4 regions of the Streptomyces sp. WP-1 genome follow, and region 3 is predicted to be linked to each of the others. Evidence: riboswitches for the same ligand, from Rfam matches in the RefSeq annotation. Region 3 holds a riboswitch; each other region holds the start of a gene.

Region 1 (5,761 bases), 4.9 Mb from region 3:
GCCGGGGCGTACAGCAGGCTCTCCTCGCCGTGCAGCCGGAACACGTCCGGCGCGAGGAACACGCACTGTGCGTAGCCCTGGCAGCGCGTGAGGTCGACAACGGTCTGCATCTCAACCACTTCCTCCTCCGCCGTACCGCCCCCTCACGTCCAGCATGGGGTGAGACCCCGGCGCTCGCACGGCCACCCGGACGACGGCCGGGAGGCGGCGCACCAACGCCCGCTGCCGGAGAGCGGCTTGACGGATCCGGACGAACACCGACATCCGCGCGGGCCCGCGGAGAAAAACTGGTCCAACCAGTTGACCACTGTACGAACCGCGTCCACCCTGATCGCCATGACCGAGGGACACATACGGCGCGAGGCGGTCTCCGACCAGCTCTTCGCCCTGCTGCGCGACAGGATTCTCGGCGGGGCGCTGCCGGCGGGCGGCGCGCTCACCGCCGAGCGGGAACTGGCGGCCGAGTTCGGGGTGAACCGGCACGCCGTACGGGAGGCCGTCAAACGCCTCCAGCAGGCCCGGCTGGTCGAGGTCAGCCACGGCGGCCGTACCCAGGTGCTGGACTGGCGGCGCACCGCCGGTCTGGAACTCGCCGTGGGCATCGCCGCCGCCGACAGCGGGCCCACCGTGCAGGACATCGCCCGCGACGCCCTGGAGATGCGGGCCTGTATCGGCGCGGACGCCGCCCGGCTGTGCGCGCTGCGCTGCTCCGCGCGGGCCGCCGCCGAGATCGCCGCGGCCGTCGAGGCGCACGCGCAGGCCGGTCCCGATCTGGCCGACCTGGACGAGACCTACATCGCCTGGTGGCGGCTGATCGTGGAGGGCTCCGGGAACATCGCCTACCTGCTGGCCTTCAACAGCCTGGTCGACGGCCTGATCCCGGTCGCCGACGTGCCCGCCGACCTCGGCGCGGGCGAGATCCTCGACGTCGAGGCCCACCGGCGCCTCGCCGGGCACATCACGGCCCGCGAGGCGCAGGCGGCCGAGCGACTGGCCCGCGAACTGCTGACCCGCGGCGTGCCCGCCGCGCCCCGCACCCGGAAGGGGGCCCGCCGGTGATCCCCGCCGTGGTCTACGCGATCCCGGCGTTCGTGCTGCTGGTCGTCGTGGAGGCGCTGTCGTACCGCTTCCTGCCGGACGACGACGAGCGCGGGTACGAGCTGCGCGACACCGTCACCAGCATGTCCATGGGCGCGGGCAGCCAGGTCATCGCGGTGCCGTGGAAGGCCGCGACGATCGTGGTCTACGCCGCCGCGTACACCGCCGTCCCCTGGCATCTGCCGCCGTCCTCCGGCTGGACCTGGCTGCTGCTGTTCTTCGGCGACGACCTCGCCTACTACGCCTACCACCGGGCCCACCACCGGGTACGGGTGCTGTGGGCGAGCCATGTGGTCCACCACTCCAGCCTGCGCTACAACCTGTCCACCGCGCTGCGCCAGACCTGGACGCCGATGACCGGCCTGCCGTTCTGGCTGCCGCTGGCGCTGCTCGGCGTGCCGCCGTGGATGATCCTGGTCCAGCAGGCGGTCAGCCTCGTCTACCAGTTCTTCCTGCACACCGAGCGGGTGGACAGGCTGTGGCGCCCCGTCGAGTGGTTCTTCAACACGCCCTCCCACCACCGCGTCCACCACGGCTCCAACCAGGTCTACCTGGACCGCAATTACGGCGGCATCCTCATCGTCTGGGACCGGCTGTTCCGCACGTTCGAGCCGGAGGGGGAGCGGGTGGTGTACGGCCTGACGAAGAACATCGGCACGTACAACCTGGCGTGGGTGGCCTTCCACGAGTACGCGGCCGCCTGGCGCGACGTCCGGGCGGCGGTGCGGTGGCGGGACCGGGTCGGATATGTGTTCGGGCCGCCGGGCTGGTCACCCCGCCAGTCGATGAGATGATGATCGCCAGGTCGAGTCGGAACTCCGGGGGGTAGAAGTGGCCGGATCGGTCCCGTGCCGTGTCGTCGTGTGCCGTGACTGCTGCTGCGGCACCCCGAAGGTGACCGGCGTCGACCACGCGGCGCAGACCGCCCGGCTGGAGGCGGAGGTGCCCACGCGGATCTCCGACTGCCTCGACGTGTGCGACCAGGCCAACGTCATCGTCGTCCAGCCCTCCACCGCCGGCCGGTCCGCCGGCGCCCGCCCGGTCTGGCTGGGGCTCGTCAACGACCCGGAGGCGACCGAGGACGTCATCACCTGGGTACGGTCCGGGGGGCCGGGCGTGGCGCCGCTGCCGGAGATCCTCGGGCTGTACGCCTTCACACCGCCGGGGCGTGCGGCGAACTCCTGAGGGCCACGGGCCGGGAGAACAGCCGTAGTTCTGGCCCGCCTTCACCACCCGTGACCCCGGCCGGTTGTGGTACGACGGCCCGTCCCGCACCCGGATCCGACCGGCCCGTACGGCGGGCAGCTCCGCCCGGCCCGGCCCCGCGACCGGCCCGCGAAGGGCGCGGACGGCGTGGCGTGAAGACGCGCCCGATCCACGGGGACACTGGATTTACTAGGACGTCCAACTATATATTCGGGGGAGAAGGCCCGCGGTGCAGGGAAGCCGGTGTGAATCCGGCACGGTCCCGCCACTGTGACCGGGGAGTACGCCGTCGACGGATACGCCACTGACGAGCTGGATGTCGGGAAGGCGGACGGCGCGCGCTGATCCGGGAGTCAGGATACCGGCCGCGGGATGTTCCGTGTTGTCCACGAGGATGGAGCCGACACGCATGGCACCCCCGCGCACCCATGACCCCGGCGCGAGCCGACGCGGGCCCCTCCCGCGCGGCAACCCCGCCGTACCGGTCTGAGGGCTCGTCCCGCCACCGCGTCTCTCGCGCCGCCCCGGCACACCCGCACGCGCTCCCGCGCACCTGGGCCGTGTGCCGCCGCCGCGCGCCGTCCCGGATCACCCCCTGACGAGAGCAGGCAGCCATGATCCGTCCCCAAGCCCCCTCTGTCGTACGCGAGTTGACCCATTTCGTCGACGGCAAGCACGTCCCGGGCACCTCCGGGGCCCACGGCGAGGTGTACGACCCCAACACCGGCGAGGTCCAGGCCCTCGTACCGCTCGCCGACCGCGCCGAGACCACGGCGGCGATCGCCTCCGCCGCCGAGGCGCAGCGCGCCTGGGCCGAGTGGAACCCGCAGCGCCGCGCCCGCGTCCTGCTGCGCTTCCTCCAGCTCGCCGAGCAGGAGAAGGACGCGCTGGCCCGGCTGCTGTCGGCCGAGCACGGCAAGACCGTCGCCGACGCCCACGGCGACCTTCGGCGCGGCCTGGACGTCGTGGAGTTCGCCGCCGGCATCCCGCATCTGCTCAAGGGCGAGTTCAGCGACAACGCGGGCACCGGCATCGATGTGCACTCGCTGCGCGCACCCCTCGGTGTCATCGCGGGCATCACGCCGTTCAACTTCCCCGCCATGATCCCGCTCTGGCAGGCCGCACCCGCGCTGGCCTGCGGCAACGCCTTCGTCCTCAAGCCCTCCGAGCGCAACCCCTCCGTGCCGCTGCGGCTCGCCGAACTCTTCCTGGAGGCGGGCCTGCCGCCCGGCGTGCTCACTGTCGTCAACGGCGCCCGGGACGCCGTGGACACCCTCCTCGAAGACCCGCGCGTCGCCGCCCTCGGCTTCGTCGGTTCCACCCCCGTCGCCGCGCACGTGTACGCCACCGCCGCCGCCCACGGCAAGCGCGCCCAGTGCTTCGGCGGCGCCAAGAACCACCTCGTCGTGATGCCGGACGCCGACCTGGACCAGGCGGTCGACGCGCTGATCGGCGCCGGGTACGGCTCGGCCGGTGAACGCTGCATGGCCATCTCGGTCGCCGTGCCGGTCGGCGAGGCCACCGCCGACGCCCTCGTCGCCCGGCTCGCCGAACGCATCGCCGCCCTGCGTATCGGCCGCAGCGACGACCCCGAGGCCGACTTCGGCCCGCTGGTCGCCCCCGAGGCCCTGCGCCGGGTCCGCGAGTACGTCGACCTCGGGGTCCGGGAGGGCGCCGAACTTGTCGTGGACGGACGGGACTTCGTGCTCCCCGGCCACGAGAGGGGCTTCTTCGCCGGGGCCTCGCTCTTCGACCGGGTCACCCCGGACATGCGGATCCACCAGGAGGAGATCTTCGGCCCGGTCCTCTCGGTCGTCCGCGCGGCCGACTACGAGGAGGCCCTGCGCCTGCCCAGCGAGCATCTTTACGGCAACGGCGTCGCGATCTTCACCCGCGACGGGGACACCGCCCGCGACTTCACCCGGCGGGTGGACACCGGCATGGTCGGCGTGAACGTGCCCATCCCGGTGCCCGTCGCCCACCACACCTTCGGCGGCTGGAAGCGCTCCGGCTTCGGCGACCTCGGCCAGCACGGCCCGGACGCGATCCGCTTCTGCACCCGCACCAAGACCGTCACCTCCCGCTGGCCCGCCGGCCGCCGCGAGGGTGCCTCCTTCACGATCCCCACGATGGGCTGAGCGCCGTATGACCACCACCCTGCTCACCGAGGACCAGCGAGCCCTCGTCGAGACCACCCTCGACTTCGCCCAGGACCACCTCGCCCCGCACGCCCTGGACTGGGACCGCGACCACCACTTCCCCGTCGACGTCCTGCGCAAGGCCGCGGGGCTCGGCCTCGGCGGCGTCTACGTCCGCGAACAGCACGGCGGCTCCGCCCTCACCCGGGCCGACGGCGTGCTCGTCTTCGAGACCCTGGCCTCCGGCTGCCCCGCCATCGCCGGATACCTGTCCATCCACAACATGGTCGCCTGGATGATCGACCGCTACGGCGACGACGCCCAGCGCGAACGGTGGCTGCCCCGGCTGTGCGCCATGGACGACCTCGCGAGCTACTGCCTGACCGAACCCGGCGCCGGCTCCGACGCGGCCGCCCTCACCACCCGCGCCGTACCCGACGGCGGCCACTACGTGCTCACCGGCGTCAAGCAGTTCATCTCCGGCGCGGGCGCCGCCCAGGTGTACGTGGTGATGGCCCGCACCGGCGAATCCGGCGCCCGCGGCATCTCCGCGTTCCTCGTCGACAAGGACGACCCCGGCATTTCGTTCGGCCCGGACGAACGCAAGATGGGCTGGCACGCCCAGCCCACCCGCCAGGTCGTCCTGGACGGCGTCCGCATCCCCGCCGACCGGCTCCTCGGCCGCGCGGGCGAGGGCTTCCGGATCGCGATGAACGGCCTGAACGGCGGCCGGCTCGGCATCGCCGCCTGCTCCCTCGGCGGCGCCCGCAGCGCCCTGGACCGCAGCCTCGCCCACCTCGCCGACCGGGAGGCGTTCGGCGCCCGTCTCCTCGACGCCCAGGCCCTGCGCTTCCGCCTCGCCGACATGGCGACCGAGCTGACCGCCGCCCGCGCCCTGGTCCAGCAGGCCGCCCGCGCCCTGGACGCCGGGGACCCGCAGGCGCCGTACCTGTGCGCCATGGCGAAGCGGTTCGCCACCGACACCGGGTACGCGGTCGCCGACCGCGCCCTGCAACTGCACGGCGGATACGGCTACCTCGCCGAGTACGGCATTGAGAAGATCGTCCGCGACCTTCGCGTCCACCAGATCCTGGAAGGAACCAACGAGATCATGCGCGTCATCGTGGCCCGCGGCCTGACGGAGGCCCTCGGATGAGCAACGACACCGGGGAACCCGTCCTCCTGCGCACCGGCGGCCGGGCCGCCCGGATCATCCTCAACCGGCCCCGGGCCCTCAACGCCCTCACCCACGAGATGGTCACCCGCATCGACGCGGCGCTGACCGACTGGGAGCACGATCCCGCCGTGCGGACCGTCGT
Region 2 (5,761 bases), 5.7 Mb from region 3:
GCTTGCCGAGTTTCCTCTCCACGCGCCGGACACAGGCCGCGCAGGTCATCCCGCCGACGGTGATGTCCGTGACGACGCGTTCCGCCGCCGGTTCGAGAGCGGTCACTCACCGCTCCCATGGCTCATCCCGGGCATGTCGCCATTGCCACCGCCGCCCCCGCCGTCCCCGCCACTCCCGCCGCTCCCGGTGCCGTGCATGCCGGGCGCCACCGGCCCGACCGCCGCGCCGACGGCGTAGGACGCCGCGAACAGCAGCATCAGCAGGAGCAGGAATCCACAGAGCGCGGGAGGCGGCAGCAGCTTGCCACGGGTCGTACCGGGGGAGCGGGGTGACAACGGAATATCGGCCATGCCCGACCTTCCTGGTCCCATCGGACCGTCGTGCGAGAGATGGCGGTGGAAGCCGTACCGTCGCAGTAGTCGGACCGGTGGAGCGTCGAGTTCCGGGACGTGATCGTGACGTACGCCATAACGGCCGCACCGGCGGCACGCATCGGCGACGTCGGCAGCTCACGGAAGTCCGCGACGCGGCCGCAGCGTCAGCCGCCCTCGCCGAGCCGGCCCGCCCACCTCTCCTCCACCCTGGCCAGCCGCCAGTACGCCAGCGCCGCCGCCCACACGACCACGAACAGGCCGACGATGACGTACCCCACGTTGTCCAGGTCCAGTCCGGCGATCCAGCCGGTCACCGCGTCGCTCAGATCGAGCTTCTCGCGCAGCACCCCGACCAGTTCGATGGTGCCGATCAGAAAGGCGACCGCGATGGACAGGCCGGTGATGGTCAGGTTGTAGAACACCTTGCGCACCGGGTTGGAGAACGCCCACTGGTAGGCGAAGTTCATGAAGGTGCCGTCGAGCGTGTCGAACAGGCTCATCCCCGCCGCGAACAGCAGCGGCAGGCACAGGATCGCGTACCACGGGAGCCCGGCCGCGGCGCCGCTGCCCGCCATCACCATCAGGGTGACCTCGGTCGCGGTGTCGAAGCCGATCCCGAACAGGAAGCCCAGCGGGAACATCTGCCCGGGCCGGGTGATCGACCTGGTGAAGCGGCCCAGGATCCGGTTCATGAACCCCCGGGAATCCAGGTGCTGTTCCAGGGCGGCCTCGTCGTACCTGCCCGCTCGCATCGCCCGGAACACCCGCACGATGCCCGCGAGCGCCACCAGGTTGAGGGCCGCGATGAGGTACAGGAAGGTCCCGGAGACGGTGGTGCCGACGACACCGAGGGTCTGGTGGGTACGGGAGTCGTCGTCGAGCAGGATCCCGGCGAGCTGTGCGCCGCCCGCGACCAGGGCCGCCATGGCGACCACCACGCTGGAATGGCCGAGCGCGAACCAGAAGCCGACCGACACCGGCCGCTTGCCGTCGGCCATCAGCTTGCGGGTGGTGTTGTCGATCGCGGCGATGTGATCGGCGTCGAACGCGTGCCGCATGCCCAGCGTGTACGCGGTCACGCCGAGGCCGATCCCGAACGCCTTGGAGCCGACCTCGTAGTGCCCGGGCACGACCAGCAGGAACAGGATGCCGAACGCCACAACGTGCAGGGCGGCGATCACCACCAGCAGCCCGGCGGTCCGCACGGAGTCCTCGCGCCGCCAGCGAAAACGGGTCGGCTCTGCGGACAGGGTCATGGGGTCACGCTCCAGCACCTCGTGGATCAGCTCGTGAAGTGCCGTGGCCGGTCTCCTGGCTTACGGGTGCTCGCGTGTCCGTCCCGGCCTTCCCGTCCGCCGGGCGGCGAACAGTGACCGTGCACGACGTGGGACGGATACTCCCCGATCACAGTGGCGAGGGCCGCTCCGGCATGAGCCCCGCTGAGGGCTGTCACCGGTCTTCCCGAACACCACGGCCCGCCCACCGTAGGACCGACCACCCCCTTCCGCACAACCGGACGGTCCCCCAGGTATCCAAGATCACATCGGACCGCCGCCAGGAGGTCTCCGGCGCGTCCTCACTCGCGCGGCACCACCACGAGCAGCACCACCAACGCGATCAGCGGCGCGCCGCCGACCGACGCCAGGGTGATCTTCGCCGCGCTGTACGGCCGTTCGCCGAGGACCCCGCCGGTGCGGGCGTCGACCATGACGGGCCGGACCTTGCCGACGTGGAGGTAGGCCAGGAACCAGACGGGCAGCAGCACCAGTTGCAGTATGGGCAGGGCAGCGCGTACGTCCCGGGCGCGTCCTCACTCGGCGTCGCGCATAGTCACCGGGTTCTGGGTGCCCCACTTGAAGTCGGTGAACTGCCAGGTGGTGACGGAGCAGACCTCGGCCTTGAACGGCGACTCGAAGCGGACGGGAGTCAAGATTTTTGCCAATCTTGAGGCAACCATTTGATGATGCGGAGGTTCTGACGTCTCGCGTGCCGCAATCGACGGGAGAGACGAGATGGAGAGACGAGATGAAGCCTCGCACGGCGCCGACCCACCGGCACCGGCGCTCCGTGTCCGCCTGGGCTCCGACAGCGGTGCTGCTCCTGGCCATGACGACGTCCTGCGCCGGCCCCGGGCCGGTGGGCGGCCACGCGGCCGCGAAGCCCGGCGCGGCGGGAGTGGGTGACCGGCTGTTCCCGACGCTCGGCAACGGCGGCTACGACGTGACGCATTACGGGCTGACGCTGGATTACACACCGCAGACCAATCACCTGAAGGGCACGGCGGTCATCACGGCGCGGGCCACCCAGGACCTGAGCCGCTTCGACCTCGACCTGTCGGGCCTGCGGGTACGCACCGCGACGGTGCAGGGGTCGAAAGCCCAATTCTCCCGTTCGGGTGACGAGTTGGTCGTCACACCGGCGAAGACATTGAAGAACGACGAGATCTTCAAGACGGTCGTCACGTACGACGGCACCCCGCGAACGATCAAAGGCGACGACGGAGGTCTCGAAGGCTGGATCGAGACCGATGACGGCTCGACCGCCCTGGGCCAGCCGACCGGCTCCATGACCTGGTTCCCCGGTAACCATCACCCCTCGGACAAGGCCACGTTCGACATATGGGTCACCGTGCCCAGGGACGAGGACGGCGACTTCTACGACGCGGTGGGCAACGGCGAGCTGATCGCGGAGGAGGACAAGGGCGGGTCGATGACACGGCACTGGCGTACTGCGGAGCCCATGGCCGGCTACCTCGCCCATGTCTCCGTCGGCTACTTCGAGATTCACAAGGGCCGGACACACGACCGCCTGCCCGTCTACGTCGCCGTCGACCCGGACGAGTCCGCAGACGCCGGCGACGTCCCGCACCTGGTGCCCGAGATCGTCGACTGGGCGGACGGGCTCTTCGGCCCCTACCCCTTCTCCTCGACCGGCGCCGTCGTCGACCATCTGCCCGAACTCGGCTATGCCCTGGAGACCCAGACCAAGCCCTACTTCGCCGGGGCTCCCGACGAGGCCCTGCTCGTCCACGAGTTGGCGCACCAGTGGTTCGGCAACTCGGTGACCCCGCGAACGTGGCAGGACATGTGGCTCAGCGAGGGAATGGCCACCTACGCGGAGTGGCTGTGGGAGGAGAAGCGGGGCGGCAGGAGCACCGACGAGATCTTCGAGGACTTCTACGACGGCACGGACGACGAGGCCGAGGGCATCTGGGCCTTCCCGCCCGCCGCTCCGCCCAGCGGTGGGCGTGTTTCCGACCCGCCCGTCTACGGCCGCGGCGCCATGGTCGTACACAAGGTGCGCAAGGCCGTCGGCGACGACGTCTTCTTCGACATACTCCGCACCTGGACGCGACAGCACCGGCACGGCAACGCCGGCACCCGGCAGTTCGTCACCCTGTGCGAGAACGCGTCCGGGAAGGACTTGACCGAACTCTTCGACACCTGGCTCTTCGACAAGGGGAAGCCGTCCCGGATGTGAGGAGAACGATCCGGTGCGGGAAGGCTTTTCCCCAGCGGGTACCGCACCCGAAAAGCGTTCGTCGCCGGTCATGGGAGCACGAGCGCGGTACGTGGTGGTCGAGAACGGCGCCTGGCAGCGGTACTACTCGCACCGGACCGCCAACCAGGCGGTCAGCGATCTGCTGCCCCGGCCTGATCGACCTGCTCCTCCCGTCAACGGCCTCCGCGCCCCGTCGCCCGGCATGAACCCGCTCCTCGCCGGGGCGGAGGCCGACCGACCACCGCCCCCTCGGCTCCCCGTGGACGGGGCAGGACGCGGTGTGTCAGGCCTCGGTCCGCTCCCCCCTCCCCCGGGCCCGCGCCTGCCGGTACGCCTGCGCCCGGGCGAGGTAGTTGCGGTGCTCCTGCTCCTGGTCCGGCGGGAGGTCCGGCTCGTCGGTGGTGGCGAAGAACTGCACCAGGGCGTCGTTGGAGCTCGCGGCCAGTTCCCCGGAGCGGGCGAACATGGCCGACTCGTAATCGGCGACCGCCTCGTCGAGACCGGCCGCCGGATCGGGGCCGACCGCCCGGCGGACGGCGTGCGCGAGTTCCGCGCCGTCCAGCATCGCGAGGTTGGCACCGTGACCGCCGAAGGGCGCCATCAGGTGGGCCGCGTCCCCGATCAGTGTGACGCCGGGGACGTGTTCCCAGGTGAGCGGGGCGGGCAGCGCCCAGAAGGACCGCGGGACGTAGTCGCCGTCGTTCCGGACGATCAACTCGCGCATGGCCGACGACCAGTGGCCGAACTCCCGTACGAGATGGGCACGGATGCTCTCCCGGTCGGTGAGGTCCACCCCGGCCGCGACATGCCAGTCCGGTGCGGCGCGGAAGGCGATGTAGCCGCGGACCACGCCGTCGCCGTTGCGCTGGAGGATCACCGCGCGGCCGTCGTTGTCGTTGGAGAACATGTGGCCGTCTCCGACGATCTTGGCGACCTCGGGGTGGCGTGAGTCGACCTCGTCGAACCGGGCGTCCAGGAAGCACACCCCGAGGTGCCGCGGGGCCGCCTCGCTGACCAGGGGGCGGACCTTCGACCACGCCCCGTCGGCGCCGATCACCAGATCGGCCTCCGCGGTGGTGCCGTCCGCGAACTCCAGGCCGTGCCCGCCGTAGCCGAGCGGGTTCACACGGACGAGCCGGTGGCCCCAGCGGACGGTGCCGGGCCGCAGGTGGTCGAAGAGCATGCGGCGCAGGCGGCCGCGGTCGATCTCCGGCGCGGCCTCGTCGCCGGGGCCCGGGACGAACTCCGCCAGGACCGTGCCGTGGTGGTCGCGGCGGGTCTTGGCCTGCCCCTCCGGCCGGGCCCGCGCCATGAAGGCGTCGAGCAGCCCGGCGTCCTCCAGGGCGATCTGCCCGGAGTCGGCGTGCAGGTCGAGCGTGCCGCCGGGGTCGCGGGAGTCCACGGCGTCGTCGGCGTCGTACACCGTGACCTCGATGCCGTGTCCTTGCAGGACGCGGGCGCAGGTCAGACCGGCGGGCCCGCCGCCGATCACAGCGATGCGGGGCGTGCTGGGCCGGGGTGTGCTGTTCGTCATCGGGACCTTCCCCTCGGGTGGCGCGGGTCGCGAACGGGTCGCGACAGCACCCAGTGGGTGCAACCGCTAAAAAAGCGTAACAGCTAAACTTTCTAATTCGCTCCACGATCGCGATAAGGTGGCCCGGTGACCGAGATGGGGCGCCGAGAGCGCAAGAAGGCAGCCACCCGCCAAGCCCTTGCCGACGCGGCACTGCGGCTGTTCTCCGAGCGGGGATACGACGACGTCGGGGTGCGCGAGATCGCCGACGCGGCCGATGTCTCGGTGACGACGCTCTTCAAGCACTTCCCCGACGGCAAGGAGGCGCTGGTCTTCGACCAGGACGTGGACCGCGAGGCGGCGCTGGTCGCG
Region 3 (5,761 bases):
GGCAGTCCTTGCGGCGCGCCGGACTCGATGAGCCGCCACAGCGCGTCCGTGTCCGCGTGCTGTTCGATCAGATCGCCGAGCCGGTCCAGCTGCTCCTCGCGCAGCGCGGCGAAGGAGGTGTCCGGCGCGGGCACGAAGCGGCGGCCCGCGGCGGCGGCCACCTCGCGCAGGAAGGCCCGGCGGAAGCCGTCCGACTCCAGTGAGCCGTGCCAGTGGGTGCCCCAGGTCGCGCCGACCCGGCAGCCGTCCAGGAAGGCTTCGCCTCCCGTGACGCGGGCGACGCCGTGGTGGATCTCGTACCCCTCGACCGGTTCGCCGAGGGCCCGGCCGGCGGGGCGGGTGAGGGTCTTCTCGCGGGCGAACCGCACCCGCACGGGCAGCAGTCCGAGGCCGGGGACCGCGCCGGCCCGCGACTCCACGTCGTCCTCGATGTGCTCGCCGAGGATCTGGAAGCCGCCGCAGATGCCGAGCACGGGCCGGTGCTCGGCGGCCCTGCGGGCGAGCGCGTCGGCGAGGCCGCGCTCGCGCAGCCACCGCAGCGCCCGGACGGTGCCCCGGGTGCCGGGGACGACGACCAGGTCGGCGTCGGCCAGCTCCTCCGGGCGGTCCACGAACCGCACCACGACGCCGGGTTCGGCGGCGAGCGCGTCCACGTCGGTGAAGTTGGACATCAGCGGGATCGCGCACACGGCGACGCGCAGCACGTCCGCGCCGAGCGGGGGAGCGACGGCCGACTCCCGCACCGTGCCCCGCAGGGAGACGCGGAGGCCGTCCTCCTCGTCGATCCCGAGTCCGTGCCGGAACGGCAGCACGCCGTACGCCGGCCGCCCGGTGAGGCCCTTGAGCATGTCGAGGCCCGGCTCCAGCAGCGAGACGTCACCGCGGAACTTGTTCACCAGGAACCCGGCGACCAGTTCCTGGTCCTCGGGGGAGAGCAGGGCGACGGTGCCGAAGAAGGAGGCGAAGACGCCGCCGCGGTCGATGTCGCCGACGACGAGCACGGGCAGCCGGGCGCCGCGCGCGATCCCCATGTTGACGATGTCGGTGCGGCGCAGATTGATCTCGGCCGGGCTGCCCGCGCCCTCGCAGATCACCGCGTCGTACTGCCCGCGCAGCTCGGCCAGGCAGTCCAGCACCGTGCCCAGCAGCCGCTGCCGGCGCCCGCCGTGGTAGCCGCGCGCGCTCATCTCGCCCACCGGTTTGCCCAGCAGCACCACCTGGCTGCTCTGCTCGCCGCCCGGCTTGAGCAGCACGGGGTTCATCTGCGCGGTCGGCTCGATCCGGCACGCCTGGGCCTGCATGGCCTGCGCCCGGCCGATCTCGGCGCCCTCACGGGTGACGAAGGAGTTGAGGGACATGTTCTGCGCCTTGAACGGCGCGACCTTCACGCCCTGGCGCACCAGCCACCGGCAGATCCCGGCCGTCACGACGCTCTTGCCGGCGTCGGAGGTGGTGCCGGCGACGAGGAGACCACCGTTCACTTCCCGCGTCCCTTCGGTCCGTTGACGAAAAGGCGCGCGGCGAGTGTGGTGCCGAGCGCGAGCAGGCCGACGCGCCGGGAGAGCCGTACGGCCCGCCCGATGTCGGGGACTTGTACGGCCCGTCCGGCAGCGCCGTTGAGCACGGGCCGGTGTTCGACGCGGCCGCCGTAGGAGAGGGTGCCGCCCAGGCGGACGCCGAGGGCGCCCGCGAAGGACGCCTCCACGGGACCGGCGTTGGGGCTCGGATGGCGGCGGGCGTCCGCGCGCCAGGCCCGCAGGGCGCCGCGCGGATCGGGTCCGGCCGCGGCGGCGAGGACGGCGGTCAGCCGGGCCCCCGGCCAGCCGGCCACGTCGTCCAGGCGCGCGGACGCCCAGCCGAAGCGGCGGTACCGGGCGGACTTGTGACCCACCATCGCGTCCAGGGTGTTGACGGCCCGGAAGCCCAGCAGCCCCGGCACCCCGGCGGCCGCGCCCCACACCAGGGCGCCCACGACCGCGTCGGAGGTGTTCTCGGCGACCGACTCGACCACGGCCCGTGCGATCCCGTCGGCGTCCAGCGCCTGCGGGTCCCGGCCGCACAGATGCGGCAGCCGGGCGCGGGCCGTCTCGATGTCCCCGGCCGTCAGGGCGGCCCCGATGGCCTCGGCCTCGCGGGCGAGGGAGGTGCCGCCGACGACGGCCCAGGCGGCCGCGGCGGTCAGGGCGGCGGAGGCGGCGGGGGAGGGGCGTACGACGTGTGCGGCCAGCGCTCCGAGCGCGACGGCGCCACCGGCGCACACGGTGGTGTGCAGGGTGCCCCAGCCGCGGTGGTCGTGCCACAACGCGCCCTCGACAGCGGCGGCCGCACGTCCGAACGCGGCGACCGGGTGCCCGCGGCGGGGATCGCCGAGGAGGAGGTCGCCGAGAAGTCCGGCGGCGGCGCCGTACGCGTAACTGCGATCGGCGGCCATCGGCTCAGTCGGCCGTGGTCACCGTGGCGGTGGTCCTGGTACTGGTCCTTCGGCAGCCGGGCATGGCGATGTGTCCTCACTCAGGGTGTCCGCGCCCTGGTTCGACGTGATCGGCGGCGAGAGTTCCTGGCTACCCGGGGAGTTCTTCCCCGGTGACAGTGGCGGGACCGCGCCGGATTCGCACCGGCTTCCTCTCCTGCTGCCGTACATGGCGTGGGCAGTCCACCACGCCCCCGGAACGGCCGTCAACTTGCCGTTGACCTGCGGGAGTGTGCAGATTCCCACACCACGAGGGGTGGCCGGGCACGCGAGAGGCTCCCCTGCCGCGGGCGGCGGAGGGGAGCCTTCGGGAAACTGCCGGGACCCGGGACCGGGCCCCGGGCTCAGGACTTGGAGACGATGAGGAGGATGCCGTACGCCACCGCCGCCGCGCAGGCCGCGAAGCAGACGTAGGCGCCGGTGACGGCGAGCGTGGCGGAGCCGCCCTCGGCCGCGGCCTTCTCGCGCCGGGCCAGGCCGTTGACGCCGAGGGTGAACAGGACCACCAGGCCGACGGTGAACGCGAGGCTGACGCCGAAGACGGAGCCGATGGCCGCCCAGTCGATCTTCATGGGGTTGCTTCCTTGGTGAACGGGGCTCGGGGTCAGACGGTGGCGGCCGGCGGGGCCGCGGCGGCGGGGGCCGCCGGTCCGGCGGCCGGGGCCTGTGCGGGGGCCGGGATGGTGGCCGTGAGGTCCTCGGTGATCGTGCCGGCGGGCGGGGGGCTCACCGCGGCGATGGCGGTGGTCACCACGCCGGAGGGCTCCGCGGCCGGGTCGGCGACCACATTGGTGTGGTCGATGACCTCGCGCCGGGACAGCTTGTAGATCCAGGCGCTCGCGGCGACCAGGAAGACGGCGACCGCCGCGGTGCCCCCGTCACCGAGTTCGGTGACGGCCTCGGCGCCCGCGCCGACCAGCGCGGCGGCCGGCAGGGTGAGCACCCAGGCGACGGCCATCCGGGTCGCGGTGGACCAGCGGACCACACCGCCCTTGCGGCCGAGACCCGAGCCCATCACCGCGCCGGAGACGACATGGGTGGTGGAGAGGGAGAAGCCGAGGTGGGAGGAGGCCAGGATGGCGGTCGCGGCGCTGGTCTGCGCGGCGAAGCCCTGCCGGGGCTCCAGATCGGTCAGGCCCGTGCCCATGGTGCGGATGATGCGCCAGCCGCCGATGTAGGTGCCGAGCGCGATGGCGAGGCCCGCGGAGAGGATCACCCAGGTGGGAGGGTTGGAGCCGGGGGCGATGGCGCCGCCCGCGATCAGCGCGAGGGTGATGATGCCCATCGTCTTCTGCGCGTCGTTGGTGCCGTGCGCGAGGGAGACCAGCGCGGCGGAGGCGACCTGGCCGACGCGGAAGCCCTTGCGGGTGGCCTCGCCCTCGGTCCTGGTGCCGGCGCCGTAGGAGAGCCGGGTGGCCACCAGCGCGGCGATCCCCGCCACGACCGGCGCGGCGACCGCGGGCAGCAGCACCTTGGTGACCAGGACCCCGCCGTGCACGGCGCCGAATCCGGCGGAGGCGACGGCGGCGCCGATCAGACCGCCCATCAGGGCGTGCGAGGAACTGGAGGGCAGGCCCACCAGCCAGGTCAGCAGGTTCCAGAGGATCGCGCCGACCAGGGCGGCGAAGATGACCTCGGGGCGGATGCCGCTCTCGTCGACGAGTCCCTTGGAGATCGTGTTGGCGACCTCCACGGAGAGGAAGGCGCCCACCAGGTTGAGGGTGGCGGACATGGCTACCGCGAGCTTCGGCTTCATCGCGCCGGTGGAGATGGTGGTGGCCATCGCGTTCGCGGTGTCGTGGAAACCGTTCGTGAAATCAAACGCGAGTGCGGTGACCACCACAATCGCGAGGATCAGCGAGAAGCTTTCCATTTACCCAGACAATCATTCGAGGTCGTTGTCCGGATGAACGTAGGCAACCTGGGTGAACGGAAGATGAACTGGGGCGGGCAGGGTGGTGTCCGCGTCGGGGGTATGAGGCTCCGCTTCCGCTTCCGGAACCCCCGGTGCCCGTGCACCGCTTGGGTCGCCGGCCGTGGCGAAGGTCCGCAGCCTGCTGGAGCTGCCGTTGAAGAGATTCTGGTCACCCGGCAGCCGGCCGGAGGTGGCGTGCTGCCAGAAGGTCCAGTACTGCCAGCCGCCCGGCAGCCTGCCCGGGTCCGAGGAGCCGTGGCGGGCGACCCACAGGGGGTGGCGGGAGGCGAAGGCGTGGCTGTCGCCGGTGCACTGCCTCCACCAGTGGGCCGTGGTGTAGATCACGGGACGGCGGCCGGTCTCGCGGGCGATCTCGTCGCTGAACGACCAGATCCAGGCCGTCATGCGCTTCCAGCCCAGCCTGTAGCAGGGGTGCTTCGCACTGTACGGGTTGTACTCGATGTCCAGCGCGGGCGGCAGCGTCCAGCCGTCGGGCCGCCAGTCCCCGCCGTGCGCCACGAAGTACCGGGCCTGCGTGGCGCCGGAGGACTCGTCGGGCAGCGCGAAGTGGTAGGCGCCGCGGATCAGTCCCGCGTCGCGGGCGCCGTCGTACTGCTGGTGGAAATAGGGGTTGCGGTAGCCCGTGGACTCGGTCGCCTTGACGTAGACGAAGCGCGCCCCGCGGGCCCGCGCGGCCGGCCAGTCCACCGTCTTCTGGTGGGACGACACGTCGTGCCCCCTGGGCAGGCTCGCGACCCGCTCCGGGGGGCCGGCCGCGGCGGTGGCGGCGCAGGTGAGGGTGAGGGCCGCGGTGGTCGCGGCGAGGGCACCGGCGCGGCGGCGGAGGTGGGTGCGGTGACGGGCCATGAGCCGGCTCCCCGGGGGTGACGGACGACCAGGTCGCCCGGAGGGCAAGGAGCGCTCATTCAAGGGCCGGTGATCATTGAATCAGTGGAGATTCTTAGCGTTTGGCCGGATGTACACCCTTTTGGGGGTGCGGGAGTTCGGTCGGAAGTGCGGCGACCGGCCACCTGGTGTACAAGCGGCTGGCAGGATCGCGGGCATGACCTCCAAGCTGCGGGAGACGGGCCAGGAAGTGCGCGAGGAAGCGGCCGGGACATGGGCGGCGCTGGTGGCGACGGCGCGGCGGAGCGTCGCCGACGGGCTGGTCGTCGGCACCTCCGGCAATGTCTCCGCGCGCGTCGGGGACGTGGTGCTGGTCACCCCGTCGGGCGTGCCCTACGACCGGCTCACCCCGGACGACATCACCGGCGTGGACCTCACCGGCCGTCAGGTGCTCGGGACACTGGTGCCGACCAGCGAACTGCCCATGCACCTCGCCGTCTACCGCACCACCGACGCCCGCGCGATCGTCC
Region 4 (5,761 bases), 4.9 Mb from region 3:
CGCGCCGACCAGATCGCCACCGCCGAGGACGCCGGGGACACCACGGACTGGCTCGCGCCGATCGTCGCCGACGCCGAGGCCGGGTTCGGCGGTCCGCTCAACGCCTTCGAGCTGACCAAGGCGATGATCGCGGCGGGCGCGGCGGGCATCCACTACGAGGACCAGCTCGCCTCGGAGAAGAAGTGCGGGCACCTCGGCGGCAAGGTCCTGGTGCCGACCTCGCAGCACATCCGCACCCTGAACGCGGCGCGTCTCGCCGCCGACATCGCCGACGTGCCGAGCGTCGTCATCGCCCGCACCGACGCGCTCGCCGCCAACCTGCTCACCACCGACGTGGACGAGCGGGACGCCGAGTTCGTCACCGGCGAGCGCACGGCGGAGGGCTTCTACCGGGTGCGGCCCGGCATGGCGCCGGTGATCGCCCGCGGTCTGGCGTACGCGCCGTACGCCGATCTGCTCTGGGTGGAGACCGGCACCCCCGATCTCGCGCAGGCCCGTGAGTTCGCCGAGGCGATCCACGCCCGCCACCCGGACCAGATGCTCGCCTACAACTGCTCGCCGTCCTTCAACTGGAAGGCCGCGCTGGACGACGACCAGATCGCCAAGTTCCAGCGGGAGCTGGGCGCGATGGGCTACAAGTTCCAGTTCATCACCCTGGCCGGGTTCCACTCCCTCAACCACGGCATGTTCGACCTGGCCCGCGGCTACGCCGAGCACGGCATGACCGCCTATGTCGACCTCCAGGAGCGGGAGTTCGCCGCCCAGGCGCAGGGCTTCACCGCCGTCAGGCACCAGCGCGAGGTCGGCACCGGCTACTTCGACCTGGTCTCCACCGCCGTCAACCCCGCCTCCTCCACCACCGCGCTGGCCGGGTCGACGGAGGAAGAGCAGTTCCACTAGGCCGCCCGCCTCACCCGCAGGAGAGACCGATGTCCACCAGTGCACTGACCCACCGGGTCCGCGTGCTCGCGCCGTTCGGCGAGCGGCACGACGAGATCCTCACGCCCGCCGCCCTGGACTTCGTCGGGGCCCTCGTGGCCGCGTTCGGCGAGCGCCGCCAGGAGCTGATGAAGGAGCGGCGCCGGCAGGCCCTGCGGCTGGCCGCCGGCGCGCCGCTCGACTTCCCGATGGTCACCTCCGCCGTGCGCGCCGACCCCGGCTGGCGGGTCGCGCCGCCCGCGCCCGGTCTGACCGACCGCCGTGTGGAGATCACCGGCCCGCCGGACCGCCGTATGACGGTGAACGCGCTCAACTCCGGGGCCCAGGTGTGGATGGCCGACTTCGAGGACGCCACCGCGCCCACCTGGGGCAATGTCATCGGCGGCCAGCTGAGCCTGCTGGACGCCATCGAGCGGCGGATCGACTTCACCGCCGCGGACGGCCGAGAGTACCGGCTCGGCGAGCGGCTCGCCACGATCGTCGTACGCCCGCGTGGCTGGCACCTGGAGGAGGAGCACCTGGAGTACGACGGCCGGCCCGTGCCCGCGGCGCTGGTGGACTTCGGTCTCTACTTCTTCCACTGCGCCCAGCGGCAGATCGACGCCGGGTACGGCCCGTACTTCTATCTGCCCAAGCTGGAGAACCGGTACGAGGCGCGGCTGTGGAACGACGTCTTCGTGCACGCCCAGGAGCTGCTCAACATCCCCCGGGGCACCGTCCGCGCCACCGTGCTCATCGAGACGATCACAGCCGCGTTCGAGATGGAGGAGATCCTCCACGAGCTGCGCGAGCACAGCTCGGGGCTCAACGCGGGCCGCTGGGACTACCTGTTCAGCATCATCAAGACCTTCGGCCACCGCACCGACTTCCTGCTGCCGGACCGGGCGAAGGTCACCATGACGGCCCCGTTCATGCGGGCGTACACCGAACTCCTCGTGCGCACCTGCCACCAGCGGGGCGCGCATGCCATCGGCGGCATGGCGGCGCAGGTGCCGGGCGGCGAACCGGCCGCTCGCGAGGCCGCGTTGGCGACGGTCCGGCTGGACAAGGAGCGAGAGGCGGAGGACGGCTTCGACGGCTCCAGGGTGGCGCATCCGGGCCTGGTCCCGGTGTGCCGGGAGGTGTTCGACGGCGTCCTCGGCGGGCGGCCGCACCAACTGGACCGGCTGCGCGAGGACGTGGCGGTATCGGCGGCCGAGCTGCTGTCGGTGCGCCGGATCGCGGGACCGCCCACGGCGGAGGGGGTGCGCACCAATCTCCGGGTCGCGCTGCGCTACTTCGCCGCCTGGCTGGACGGCCGGGGTGCGGTCGCCCTGGACGGCCTCATGGAGGACGCGGCCACGGCGGAGATCGCCCGGGTGCAGATCTGGCAGTGGCTGCGGCACCGGGTGATCGAGCGGGAGACGGTGACGGAGCTGCTGGAGGAGGAGACGGCGGCGCTCGGCGCGGAGTATCCGTGGGCCCCCGTGGAGGACGTCCGCGCGCTGTTCGAACGCACCGCGCTCCAGGGAGAGTTGCCGCTGTTCTTCACACCGGACGCCTACGCCCGGCATCTCGTGCGGCGGGCGTCATGAGCGGGCGCTTCGCACGCGTCGGAGTGGTCGGCGGCGGCCGGATGGGCGCGGGCATCGCCGAGGTGTGCGCGCGGGCCGGTCTGGACACGGTGGTCTGCGAGGCCGACGCGGTGGCCGCCCGCGCGGCCCGGGACCGGGTGGCGGGCTCGCTCGAACAGGCGGTACGGCGGGGCAAGCTGGCCGAGACCGAGGCCCGGGACGCCCTCGCGCGCATCGTCTTCAGCGGCGGTCTCGACGAGTTGGCCGACCGGCAGCTCGTGATCGAGGCCGTGACCGAGAACGCGGACGCCAAGACCGAGGTGTTCGCCGCGCTCGACAAGATCGTGGCGGACCCGGCGGCGGTGCTGGCCACCAACACCTCGTCGCTGCCCGTGATGCGGCTCGGGATGGCCACCTCCCGCGCGGACCGGGTCGTCGGACTGCACTTCTTCAACCCGGTGCCGGTGCTGCCGCTGGTGGAGGTGGTCGCCTCGCTGCACACCTCGGCGCGGACCGTGACCGAGGTGGAGACCTTCGCCACCGAGGTGCTCGGCAAGACGGTCGTGCACGCCAAGGACCGGGCCGGCTTCGTCGTCAACGCGCTGCTGGTGCCGTACCTGCTGGCCGCGATCCGGATGGCGGAGTCCGGGTTCGCCTCGGCCGGTGACATCGACGCGGGGATGGAGCAGGGCTGCGCCCACCCGATGGGACCGCTGCGGCTCGCCGACCTGATCGGCCTCGACACCGTCGCCGCGATCGCGGAGTCGCTGTACGACGAGTTCCACGAACCCCTCTACGCCCCGCCCCCGCTGCTGCGGCGGATGGTCGAGGCGGGGCTGCTGGGCCGCAAGAGCGGCCGGGGGTTCCACGTGTACGGCCAGGGCTGAGGAGCCTGGTCCGGCCGGGCTGAGGGGCCCGGCCCGCGGTCACCGGCCGAGGGTCCGGACGACCGTGCGGAGGGAAGGGCGGGAAGCGCGTGTGCGGCGCTTCCCGCCCTCTGCCGTGCGGCGGCATCGCGGGCCACGGCGGCGCGGGCGGGCGACCACCTGGGCCCCGGAGTGCCAGGGGCGCGGGCCCGGCAAGCGGGCCGTCCGGGCCCTTCCGGAGCCGGGACGCGATCTGGTCCGGGGCCGTCCGTCTCGGCGCGCCATCCGAATGCTGGACTTGATCCACCACGCGAACCCTTCGGCCCGTAGGCTGGCGCGTGCAGCTGGTTCGCCCCGTCCGCCAGGCGGGAGCGTCGCAAGAGGGAACCCGGTGGGAATCCGGGACTGCCCCGCAGCGGTGAGCGGGAACGACCGCCGTCATACGCACTGGACCCGGTGAACAGGGTCTGGGAAGCGACGGCCAGTAGGTGTCCTCAGGTGATGAGGGCGTGCCCGCGAGTCCGAAGACCTGCCATCTGCCCGTGCGCGGGACGTCCCGTGCGCGGCATCCCGGTGACCTCGAGGGCGGGTCGGCGACACAGAACCGAACGGACGGCCATGGGCCGCTGCCGTACGGTCCGTCACCCCTTCGCGCTCTCGTCCCGTCCCCGGGATCTCAGGGATTCATCTCGCGAAGGAGATCTCCGTGACCACGAAGTCCGCAGCCGCGGCGGCACGGGCCACCGTGTACGGCTACCCCCGCCAGGGGGCGAACCGGGAACTGAAGAAGGCGATCGAGGGCTACTGGAAGGGCCGCGTCAGCGCTGACGAACTGCGGGCGACCGCAGCCGAGTTGCGCGGCACCGCCTGGCGCCGGCTCGCCGAGGCCGGTCTGCACGAGGTGCCGTCCGGCGACTTCTCGTACTACGACCATGTCCTGGACACCAGCGTCATGGTCGGCGCGATCCCCGACCGGCACCGGGCGGCCGTCGCCGCCGATCCGCTGGACGGCTACTTCGCGATGGCCCGCGGCACCCAGGAGGTGGCGCCGCTGGAGATGACCAAGTGGTTCGACACCAATTACCACTATCTGGTACCCGAGTTGGGGCCGGACACGGTGTTCACGGCCGACTCCGCCAAGCAGGTCGCGGAGCTGACCGAGGCCCTCGCCCTCGGGCTGAGCGCCCGCCCGGTGCTGGTGGGCCCGGTGACCTATCTGCTGCTGGCCAAGCCCGCGCCCGGGGTGCCCGCCGACTTCGAGCCGCTGACCCTGCTGGACCGGCTGCTGCCGGTGTACGCCGAGGTCCTCGCCGACCTGCGGGCGGCCGGCGCCGACTGGGTGCAGCTCGATGAGCCCGCCCTCGTCCAGGACCGCACCCCGGCCGAGCTGAACGCCGCCGAGCGCGCCTACCGCGATCTCGGCGCCCTCACCGACCGGCCCAGGCTGCTGGTGGCGTCCTACTTCGACCGGCTCGGCGAGGCCCTGCCGGTGCTCGCGAAGGCGCCGGTGGAGGGCCTGGCCCTGGACTTCACCGAGGCCGCCGCCCGGAACCTGGACGCGCTGGCCGCCGTCGGCGGGCTGCCCGGCAAGCGGCTGGTCGCGGGCGTCGTCAACGGCCGCAACGTCTGGGTCGACGACCTGGAGAAGTCCCTGGCCACCCTCGGCACCCTGCTGGGCCTGGCCGACCGGGTCGACGTCTCGGCCTCCTGCTCCCTGCTGCACGTCCCCCTCGACGCGGCCGCCGAGCACGACATCGACCCGCAGATCCGGCGCTGGCTCGCCTTCGCCGAGCAGAAGACGGCGGAACTCGCCACGCTGGCCAAGGGCCTCACCCTCGGCACGGACGCCATCGCCGCGGAGCTGTCCGCGAACCGGGCCGACCTCGCCTCCCGGGCCGGTTCCGCCCTCACCCACGACCCTGCCGTGCGCGCCCGCGCCGCCGCCGTCACCGAGGCCGATGCCCGCCGCTCCCAGCCGTACGCCGAGCGCGCCGCCGCCCAGCGCGCCCGGCTGGGGCTGCCCCTGCTGCCCACGACGACGATCGGCTCGTTCCCGCAGACCGGTGAACTGCGCGCCGCTCGCGCCGACTTGCGGGCGGGCCGGATCGACACCGCCGGGTACGAGGAGCGCGTGCGGGCCGAGATCCGGGAGGTGATCGCCTTCCAGGAGAAGGCCGGGCTCGACGTCCTGGTGCACGGCGAGGCCGAACGCAACGACATGGTCCAGTACTTCGCCGAACAGCTCACCGGCTACCTCGCCACCCAGCACGGCTGGGTCCAGTCGTACGGCACCCGGTACGTGCGGCCGCCGATCCTGGCCGGCGACATCTCCCGCCCCGGTCCGATGACGGTCCGCTGGACGTCGTACGCCCAGTCGCTCACGGACCGCCCGGTCAAGGGCAT

The links. A riboswitch is a leader RNA that binds a small molecule or an ion and turns the genes downstream of it on or off. The one in region 3 is predicted to bind cobalamin.
Region 1: linked by a shared signal. The riboswitch ahead of QHG49_RS04890 (CoA-acylating methylmalonate-semialdehyde dehydrogenase) and the one ahead of QHG49_RS26890 (cobalamin biosynthesis protein) in region 3 are both predicted to bind cobalamin.
Region 2: linked by a shared signal. The riboswitch ahead of QHG49_RS01260 (HoxN/HupN/NixA family nickel/cobalt transporter) and the one ahead of QHG49_RS26890 (cobalamin biosynthesis protein) in region 3 are both predicted to bind cobalamin.
Region 4: linked by a shared signal. The riboswitch ahead of metE (5-methyltetrahydropteroyltriglutamate--homocysteine S-methyltransferase) and the one ahead of QHG49_RS26890 (cobalamin biosynthesis protein) in region 3 are both predicted to bind cobalamin.

What each region holds. Positions count from the first base shown of each region.
Region 1 covers NZ_CP123923.1:1,180,177-1,185,937, reverse strand. The annotation lists gene QHG49_RS04910 (ferredoxin) at 1-110, opposite strand, end outside; gene QHG49_RS04905 (FadR/GntR family transcriptional regulator) at 337-1,059, shown strand; gene QHG49_RS04900 (sterol desaturase family protein) at 1,056-1,892, shown strand; gene QHG49_RS04895 (hypothetical protein) at 1,930-2,283, shown strand; cobalamin riboswitch at 2,508-2,689, shown strand; gene QHG49_RS04890 (CoA-acylating methylmalonate-semialdehyde dehydrogenase) at 2,919-4,442, shown strand; gene QHG49_RS04885 (acyl-CoA dehydrogenase family protein) at 4,450-5,598, shown strand; gene QHG49_RS04880 (enoyl-CoA hydratase/isomerase family protein) at 5,595-5,761, shown strand, end outside.
Region 2 covers NZ_CP123923.1:387,615-393,375, forward strand. The annotation lists gene QHG49_RS01250 (cation-translocating P-type ATPase) at 1-106, opposite strand, end outside; gene QHG49_RS01255 (hypothetical protein) at 103-351, opposite strand; gene QHG49_RS01260 (HoxN/HupN/NixA family nickel/cobalt transporter) at 540-1,631, opposite strand; cobalamin riboswitch at 1,659-1,863, opposite strand; gene QHG49_RS01265 (hypothetical protein) at 1,952-2,140, opposite strand; gene QHG49_RS01270 (SPFH domain-containing protein) at 2,186-2,305, opposite strand; gene QHG49_RS01275 (M1 family metallopeptidase) at 2,401-3,855, shown strand; gene QHG49_RS01280 (NAD(P)/FAD-dependent oxidoreductase) at 4,160-5,410, opposite strand; gene QHG49_RS01285 (TetR/AcrR family transcriptional regulator) at 5,546-5,761, shown strand, end outside.
Region 3 covers NZ_CP123923.1:6,084,307-6,090,067, forward strand. The annotation lists gene QHG49_RS26885 (cobyric acid synthase) at 1-1,481, opposite strand, end outside; gene QHG49_RS26890 (cobalamin biosynthesis protein) at 1,478-2,431, opposite strand; cobalamin riboswitch at 2,531-2,674, opposite strand; gene QHG49_RS26895 (hypothetical protein) at 2,815-3,042, opposite strand; gene QHG49_RS26900 (inorganic phosphate transporter) at 3,075-4,343, opposite strand; partial or broken gene QHG49_RS26905 (lysozyme) at 4,509-5,252, opposite strand; gene QHG49_RS26910 (class II aldolase/adducin family protein) at 5,449-5,761, shown strand, end outside.
Region 4 covers NZ_CP123923.1:1,162,084-1,167,844, forward strand. The annotation lists gene aceA (isocitrate lyase) at 1-900, shown strand, start outside; gene aceB (malate synthase A) at 930-2,513, shown strand; gene QHG49_RS04810 (3-hydroxybutyryl-CoA dehydrogenase) at 2,510-3,379, shown strand; cobalamin riboswitch at 3,702-3,896, shown strand; gene metE (5-methyltetrahydropteroyltriglutamate--homocysteine S-methyltransferase) at 4,065-5,761, shown strand, end outside.